DNA from 4 places in the Synechococcus sp. W55.2 genome. Region 4 is predicted to be linked to each of the others. Evidence: predicted binding sites of a transcription regulator. Region 4 holds the regulator's gene; each other region holds the start of a gene.
The links. Region 4 encodes NtcA, which controls nitrogen genes in cyanobacteria. Its sites were predicted from a motif close to GTANCNNNNGNTAC; they were not measured.

Region 1 (2,203 bases), on a different contig from region 4:
CTTCCAGATTCTTGGGGTTAAACCGTTTGGGATCCACCACTGTGCCGGGCACATGGCGAAAGATCTTGAACTCCACCGGCGACAGGCGGATGTCGTAGCCGTAGGAGGACAGCCCGTAACTCAAAACAGGCCGAGACTCAACAGCGCGCACCAGCTCAGGACAGAAGGGCTCAATCATCCCTCGCCGCGCTTGCTCACAGATCCAGCGGTCGTTTTTCAACATGGCTACAGCCGGCTTCCTGGAGAGTGAGGGCACATCTGGTGGACAAGCTCCAGTCTTATTGGGACTCCGCCCCCCTGACGCGACCCGTGTTGCCTAGGTCTTTCGGAGCGGAAACTGTTTGCGCTAGCGGTGCGGAGCAACATGGGCTGCTGTAGGCATAGCACTTGTGCCGTTGAATTGAGGGGGATCCAGAGAGCAGGCAACATTCCCATCGGCAGTGCGGAGCCCTGGGCCTGGGATGCCACGTAGGCGCAGCTGCGTGATCAAGTCCGCCCGCTCCAGAAACGAATCCGGCATCTCCGGCCCGGTGATCACCATGTCCATGGAGATGGGGCGTTGGTCGATTAAGCTCAGCACTTCAGCTTCTGAGATCAGGCCCAACTTCACAGCCAAGCTCAGCTCATCCAACACCACCAAGTCATAGCGGCCACTCCTGACAGCCTCCTGGGTGAATTGCCACAGCTCATCCAATGCCACCCGCTCCTCAGGCTCTAGGTGAGGTGTATCGATGCAGCGGTGCAGGCGACAACGAACCCACTCCAAGGATCTGCCCAGGGAGAGACGATTTTCGGGCCCCTGATTGATCCCACCCTTGAGAAATTGCACGATCAGCACCCGCGTTCCCTGGCCTGCCAAGCGCATCGCCTGAGCCATGACGGGCGTAAACATGCCCCGGCTGGGGTGGGTGTAAAGCTGCAGGGATCCCTGGGGAACCAACTGGGCGGAGAGGGATCCATTCTGCTGAAGGAAAAGCTCGCCGGCAGCAGGGCTGGCTTGAGGCGCAGGCTGTTTGGCGCGGGCTACAGGAGCGGCATCCTTGGAGGAAGGCATAGGATTTGGAGAAGCAGTGCAAACCACGTTCTATCTCGCGAGCAGGCTAGAGAACACGGCCCTAGGTTATAGGGCCTACAAGTGGTGGAGAGCGTCGGCTATGGATTCCATGAAACACCACCTGTGCGTATCCGTCAATGAGTCGGTTCTGCTTCTAGCTGGCATACAAATCATCCCCAATAGAGTAATAGAAAATACAATCCTTGCCCATCCTAGCTTTTCGGCACAAGAGGCAATACCTGAAAAGCTTTGACAGGGGATCTCAATAAAATTTCAGGCCTAGCCCAGAAGCTTGTGTGCAGGGCTATCTCACTTGAGTATAGAGGTGCTCTATAAAAATTTGAGAAAAAGATCAATTTCTTCCAAATAAGATTAACTCTCACAAACAGGAATGCCAGTACCAGCAGCCCACCCACGAGAGAGGAGCAAGGGTCAACCTACCGCAAAAGCCTTGTCCACCAGGAGAGATAGTCATTTTTAAAATAACTATACATTTGGTCGGGAGCCGGGTAGGCCTACACATTAGCGAACATTCGTAGTAGAGAGAATTGTAACCAAAAGTCCAAGGAGTTAATTTCTAACCTCGAGAGTGAAGAAATATAAATTCGTCAATCATCTTCGTCAAAAAATGGATTATTGACAATACTTTTTTGAAAACCAGAATCTGATTTAGCAGAAGCGTAAAGAATTGCGTGCCTTTTATACTCTGAGGTCGTCTTCTTCAAGAGATCGCCTCTTTGATCATTTTTCTTACCGGTCTCAAGGCCAATGTTTTCTACTTAATTTAATCTCTATTTCTGTTATGAGAAATGAGCATTGGGCGTTCAGTTTGGATCCCACTTAAAATTGACCTGAAAAAGCTCTGGGGCTTTGGGTGCTGAGATTGCCGGGATCCCATTGCGCAATCAAAGCCGAGTCCTTCCTCTGGCGAGGAGAGATTTTTGTTGAGAAGGTAGATCCAATCCTGGAGAATACTTGACCCCTCATCCAATCAGCCAGAAAGTCCGGGGATCCCACCCTCGATCCCTGGATCAAAGGGAAAAGACTCCATCCCGCCGGCACAAAAGTTTTCTGTCACCGACTTGGGCTTGGGAAAAACCCTAGGCCATTGTGAACTCGGGGTGTGCGCCGCCGGGAGGGACTGGGATC
Region 2 (2,203 bases), on a different contig from region 4:
CCACAAAGGTGACATCTTCGGTGTAAAGTTCTGCCCCCCACCGCTGCGCTTGAGCCCGCATGTTCTTCATCAGTTGGGGGCCGGTGATGCCCTCGGGAAAGCCCGGAAAGTTCTCCACCTCGGTGGTGGTCATCAGTTGCCCGCCCGGGATCCCGCCCGCCTGGAACCCCTCAAACACAACCGGCTTCAGGTTGGCACGCCCAGCGTAAATGGCTGCTGTAAACCCAGCAGGGCCGGAGCCGATAATCACCACATTCTCAACCCGACTTTGCTCTGTCATCCGATGTCTCTCCTTCTGCAATGGGAATAAAAGCCAAACTCATAACGACTACGCTTTAGCTTAACACCCCTTGGCGAACCGGTCGAGGCCGAGGCCTATTAGCCTCATTTTCGCTCGCCTCAGGCCATTGGGGCCTTTTTTGCCCATCCCATAGGGTTATCTCTGCCCAGAGGTTGGCAGGGTGGCGGCCATTGCCCAAGTTTTGGATCCCCAACACCCAATCCCGGTTGACCCAAGCCAGAAGGAAAAGAGGTGTCTGAGATGGCCAGCAATTTGGTCTTGGTCAGAAAGCGGAGCTCAAATGAATTTTGTATCAGAAACTACAAAATACCCGTGTTGGCCTTTCTAGGATGAGTGAGCGTTTTTGGCCTGTCTGGGTCGAAGCGTGGGGATCACCTGCTGGGATCCCATTTGTTTCAGCCACAGTTCCCCCAGTCTTAACCGCAACCCAATCAGGAGAGAGTAATGGCATCCACGCCCCAAGAAGTGCTTCAGATGATCCAGGACAACAACGTCCAGATAGTGGATCTCAAGTTTGTGGATATCTTTGGCACCTGGCAGCATGTTTCCTTCCACACCTCGATGATCAAGGAAGAAACCTTCACCGAGGGGCTTCCCTTTGACGGATCCAGTATCCGGGGCTGGAAAGCGATCAACGAGTCGGACATGTACATGGTGCCGGATCCCAAAACGGCTTGGATCGATCCCTTTCTGGAGGTGCCCACCCTCAGCATAACTTGCAGCATTGTTGAGCCGCGCACTGGCCAGCCCTATAGCCGCTGTCCCCGCAGCCTTGCCGCCCGTGCCGTTGCATATCTGCAATCGACGGGCATTGCCGATACGGCTTACTTCGGGCCGGAAGCGGAGTTTTTCATTTTTGAGGATGTTCGCTTCGACCAAACCCAAAACTCGGCCTACTACTTCGTGGATTCCATCGAAGGTCGCTGGAACTCGGGCCGCGAGGAGAAAGGTGGCAACCTGGGCTACAAGCCTCGCTACAAAGAGGGCTATTTCCCGGCCCCGCCCACCGATGCCCATCAAAACATCCGCACCGAGATGCTGCTGACCATGGGCAAGTTGGGGGTGCCCATCGAGAAGCATCACCACGAGGTGGCTACCGGCGGGCAAGGGGAGTTGGGCTATCGCTTTGCCGATCTGATCACGGCTGCCGACTACATGATGGTTTACAAATACGTGATCCGGAACGTGGCCCGCAAGCACGGCAAAACCGTCACCTTCATGCCCAAGCCCCTATTTAACGACAACGGCACTGGCATGCACACCCACCAGTCCCTCTGGAAGGATGGCCAGCCCCTGTTCTACAGCGAAGGCACCTATGCCAACCTGAGCGAGACAGCTCTCTACTACATCGGTGGCCTGCTCAAGCATGCCCCGGCAATCCTGGCCTTCACCAACCCCACCACCAACTCCTACAAGCGCTTGGTGCCCGGCTTCGAGGCGCCGGTGAACCTGGCTTACTCCCAGGGCAACCGTTCCGCTGCCATTCGCATTCCGGTGACCGGCAACAATCCCAAGGCCAAGCGTCTGGAGTTCCGCTGCCCGGATGCCACCTGCAACCCCTACATCGCCTTTTCGGCCATGCTGATGGCTGGCCTGGACGGGATCAAGAATAAGATCCATCCCGGCGAGCCCTTGGACAAAGATATCTACGATCTGGAGCCGGAAGAGCTGGCCAAGATCCCTTCCACGCCTGGATCCCTGCTGGATGCCCTGGAAAACCTGCAGAAGGATCATGCCTTCTTGCTAGAGGGCGGTGTCTTTACTGAGGATCTGATCCAGACCTATATCGAGTACAAGATCGACAACGAGATCAACCCCATGAATCTGCGGCCTCACCCCTACGAGTTCGCCCTCTATTTCGACGCCTAGACGGTGTGGCCGATTCTGCAGCGGGATCCCTGA
Region 3 (2,203 bases), on a different contig from region 4:
GCAAGCGGCCTTGATGCAGGTAGCCAATGGTACTCTCAGCCACCAGCCGCCCCCTTCTTGGCGCTGCTTTACCCCTGCTGGGGAGGCGGGATCCCGCTTCAGCAACCTGGCGGTTGGGCCCATCCTAGAGCTGAACGGCCCCGATCCAGGCCGGGTGTTGGCGCGGCAGGTGGACATCTATTTTGCCGAGCCAGGTCGAGAAAACTTTGTGGATGTGGGGCATCGCCGCTGGAACCTGTATCCTCAGTACGCCCAGGGGGCCTACGGCATTGTCTTTGACCCACGGGCTGGACGGGTGACCCAGGCCAACGCCAACTGGATCTTCGGTTTTGACGAGTCGGTGCCAGATCCAGAGTTCATCGCCTTCCCGGAGAAAGACGGCTACCTCTACCGCCTAGAAGGGTTTTCCGGCCAGCCCCTGTCTGCCTACCGCTGGTCTTTCTCGGTGCCCAGCCGTGGCGGCAAGGCTGATCTCAGCCAAGCCCAAGTCCGCATCACCGATGCCCTCAGCGGCGAGCCGGTGCCTGTTGGAGATCTCCGCGTGGGGGATCCCGCCTTTGGCCTGGAAACTTTGACCTACTCCGTGGGTTCGATCCAGCCCAATCGCAACTACACCTTTGAAATTAGCGGCATTCGCCTCAACGGTGGCCCCCCCCGCAGCTACCGCTACACCACCGCTCTCTACGACTGCGATCCCCAAACTTCCCAACGGCCCGCACCCCTCACCGAAGGGCTGGGGATCCCGCCCCGTCTGCTCTGGCAGATGGAGCCTTTCAACTCTTTCAACCCTCTCAACTAGCTTTTCCTCACCCCCAGCCCCTTTCCCAAAGGGGAAAGAGGGGTCTGCTGCTCCTGGAAGCCTGACTTTATGCATAAAGCGCAATTCAAGAATGACAAAACTGCATAACCTGTTACAAAGTGTAACTGCCAATACCAAAGTTAACGGTTCGTCATCGCTAGGGTAGCTAGTGTTCACCCCACGGCAGCGATCATGGCGAACCAATTTGAACGCCTCAAAAGCGAAAAGGATGGGCTGGCGGTCAAGGCCGAGCTGGAGGCTTTTGCCCGGATGGGTTGGGAGAACATTCCTGAAGACGACCGGGATCACCGCCTCAAGTGGCTGGGGATCTTCTTTCGCAAGCGCACCCCAGGTCAGTTCATGCTGCGGCTGCGCCTGCCCAATGGGATCCTAACCAGCGGCCAAATGCGGATGTTGGGCGCAATCATCCACCCCTATGGAGAACAGGGCGTAGCCGACATCACCACCCGGCAGAACCTGCAACTGCGGGGCATCCCCATCGAGGAAATGCCCCAGATCCTGGGCTACCTGAAAGAGGTAGGCCTGACCAGCATCCAGTCGGGCATGGACAACGTGCGCAACATCACGGGATCCCCGCTGGCCGGTATTGACCCGGACGAGCTGATCGACGTGCGCGGCCTCACTCGCAAGGTGCAGGACATGGTTACCAACAACGGCGAGGGCAACCCTTCCTTCAGCAACCTGCCGCGCAAGTTCAACATCGCCATCTGCGGTTGTCGTGACAACTCCGTGCATGCGGAGATCAACGACCTGGCCTTTGTGCCCGCCTTCAAAAATGGCCGCCTGGGCTTCAACGTCCTGGTGGGCGGCTTTTTCTCTGCTCGCCGCTGCGCCGAGGCAATTGGCCTAGATGTCTGGGTGGATCCCCGGGATGTAGTTCCCCTGTGTGAGGCGGTGCTGCTGGTCTACCGGGATCACGGCCTGCGGGCCAACCGGCAAAAGGCACGGCTGATGTGGCTCATTGACGAGTGGGGCCTAGAGAAGTTCCGGGCGGCTGTGGAGCGCCAGATAGGCCACCCTCTGCTCAGGGCAGCGGAAAAAGATGAGGTGGTCTGGCACAAGCGGGATCTGCTGGGGGTGCATGCCCAGAAGCAGCCGGGCCTCAACTTTGTCGGCCTGCATGTGCCGGTGGGGCGGCTCAACGCCCTGGAGATGATGGAGCTGGCCCGCTTGGCGGAGGTGTACGGCTCCGGGGAGCTGCGGCTGACAGTGGAGCAGAACGTGCTCATCCCCAATGTGCCCGACTCCCGAGTGGCCCCGCTCCTCAAAGAGCCGCTCTTGAAGAAGTTCTCCCCCAACCCAGGGCCCTTGCAGCGGGGGTTGGTGTCCTGTACGGGCAACCAGTTCTGCAACTTTGCCCTTATCGAGACCAAAAACCGGGCT
Region 4 (2,203 bases):
CGCAGCGCCTCGCGAAAGCTGGCCGCTCCAATGGGCACAAGCATAAATTCTTGAATATCGACGTTGTTGTCGGCGTGGGCGCCGCCGTTGAGCACGTTCATCAGCGGCACCGGCAGCAGGTTGGCAAAGGGCCCCCCCAGGTATTTGTAAAGAGGCAAGCCCACTGCTTCCGCAGCCGCTTTGGCTGTCGCCAGAGAAACTGCCAAAATAGCGTTGGCCCCCAGGCGGGACTTGTTGGGGGTGCCGTCCAGGTCGATCAGCAACTGGTCAATACGGGCTTGGTTGAGGGCATCTTCTCCCTGCAGCTCCGACTGGATGGGGCCAAGGATGTTTTCCACCGCCCTCAGCACACCCTTACCGCCGTAGCGTTTGGGATCCCCGTCCCGCAGCTCATGGGCCTCGAAGGTACCGGTCGAGGCACCGCTGGGAACCTGCGCCAAGCCCGTTGCTCCATTGGCTAGACCCACCAGGGCTTCTAGGGTGGGACGCCCTCGCGAGTCGAGGATCTCATGGGCGGTAATCCACTCGATGGCTGTTTCCACAGTTACACCTCAGCAATTGGCTAGATAGCTCTGGCCAAAGCCAGATCCCCCCATAGACTAGTGGATTCTTGCCCGCGATCCGGTCAGCTTCCAGAAAACTTTAAGTCTGTCCTTCGGGCACAGAGATTCTTCAAGGCTGCAGCAGTAGATTGAACATAGGCCGGCCAGAGCTTCAACCAGCCGTCGAGCGGGGTTTGCCTGGGCAAGGTGCTGCTCAGGAAGTGTTCTCCTCTTCCTTCTAGGCAAAGCGATGGCTCAGCCGCATCGGGTCGTGTACGGTGATCTTCTTCTTGTGAATGGAGATGTACTTCTTCTTGCGCAGCTCTCCCAACAGGCGGGTGATGGTGACGCGGGTTGAGCCAATGGCCTCGGCAATGGCCTGGTGAGACAGCTTGAGATCGATGGTGACCCCATCTGGGCCAGGCACCCCGAAATCGCGACAGAGGATCAACAAAAAGCTGACCAGACGGGATCCCATGTCGCGATGAGCCAGCGTCTCGATCATCATCTCCGTTTGCAAAATGCGGGACGACAGGCTTTTAACCAGCAACATGGCCAGTTCGGCGTTCTCCTGTAGGGATTTCTCCACCTGCTCGATCGGTAGAGAGAGTAACTCGGTAGGTGTAAAAGCCACCGAGTGATAAAAGCGGTCGGAGCGCTGTCCCGTGATAAAGGAGAGCACGCCGAAGATGCTGTTTTCGCGCAGGAGGGCAACGGTGATTTCCTCTCCCATTTCGTAGACCCGCGAGAGCTTAACGGCTCCCTTTACCAAAAAGTAAACCCGCTCCGCCGGATCCCCTGGAAAAAAAATGGTCTTCCCGCGCTCGAACGTTTCGATAACCGGAGGATGGTGAGGGCCTCCCAATTGCTTGAAGGCTGTGATCAGAGATTTTTCCGCTACGGCCACCGCCATACTCATCAACCTTTTAAGGTCAGTTTATACCTAAGATCAACCTACTAAGATCAATCTAGAAGCATTAGGCTAGGTTGCAACCCATTGACTTCAGAATCTACGAGGATACCAAGATTTACCCTAAAGTAGAAGGTTCTGCCTAGGTATCTTTGTAGCACGCGCTACATTTTTAAGTCTCGTTGCTGCTCTCCAGCCAAAGGCAGAGGTTAGGATAGGAGCCATTGCCGCTGGGGGCTGCGCCAGCCCTTGGCAGTAGAGGGTAGGGTGGGTTCTATGGGGATCCCGGAGGTTACTGGTGCTGCACCTTCTCAACTGAGCCGCCAGCATTTCACAGTGCGGATGCCGGATCCGGCCAATCACCTGCTGGAGGTGGAACTGCAGATCCAAGAGGTGGATCCAGAGGTGCCTTTGCGGCTGCGACTGCCGGTGTGGACGCCGGGATCCTACCTGGTGCGGGAATATGCCCGTCATGTGCAGGAGTTTCAGGCGGCAACTGAGCAGGGGATCCCTTTGGACTGGCGGAAGGTGGACAAGAACACCTGGCAAATCGATCCGCCGGGTTCTTCTGCTGTGAAGGTGTGCTACCGGGTCTATGCCTATGAGCTGACGGTGCGCACAAACCATCTGGATTTGACCCACGCCTATTTCAACGGGGCAGCGCTGTTTCTCTACGTGCCCGGTCGCGAGCGGGAACCTTACACCTTGACGGTGATCCCCCCCCAGCCCGATTGGCACATCGCCACCAGTT

Region 1: the regulator NtcA is predicted to act here: its motif matches at 1,239-1,252, upstream of NW828_RS01285 (cob(I)yrinic acid a,c-diamide adenosyltransferase).
Region 2: the regulator NtcA is predicted to act here: its motif matches at 591-604, upstream of glnA (type I glutamate--ammonia ligase).
Region 3: the regulator NtcA is predicted to act here: its motif matches at 921-934, upstream of NW828_RS12425 (ferredoxin--nitrite reductase).

The regions. Positions count from the first base shown of each region.
Region 1 covers NZ_JANSHM010000003.1:28,690-30,892, reverse strand. The annotation lists gene dcd (dCTP deaminase) at 1-223, opposite strand, end outside; gene NW828_RS01285 (cob(I)yrinic acid a,c-diamide adenosyltransferase) at 347-1,054, opposite strand; gene NW828_RS01280 (phosphodiester glycosidase family protein) at 2,129-2,203, opposite strand, start outside.
Region 2 covers NZ_JANSHM010000018.1:14,763-16,965, forward strand. The annotation lists gene trxB (thioredoxin-disulfide reductase) at 1-280, opposite strand, end outside; gene glnA (type I glutamate--ammonia ligase) at 746-2,170, shown strand.
Region 3 covers NZ_JANSHM010000078.1:784-2,986, forward strand. The annotation lists gene NW828_RS12420 (CAP domain-containing protein) at 1-799, shown strand, start outside; gene NW828_RS12425 (ferredoxin--nitrite reductase) at 992-2,203, shown strand, end outside.
Region 4 covers NZ_JANSHM010000002.1:70,926-73,128, reverse strand. The annotation lists gene eno (phosphopyruvate hydratase) at 1-542, opposite strand, end outside; gene ntcA (global nitrogen regulator NtcA) at 781-1,455, opposite strand; gene NW828_RS01025 (M61 family metallopeptidase) at 1,729-2,203, shown strand, end outside.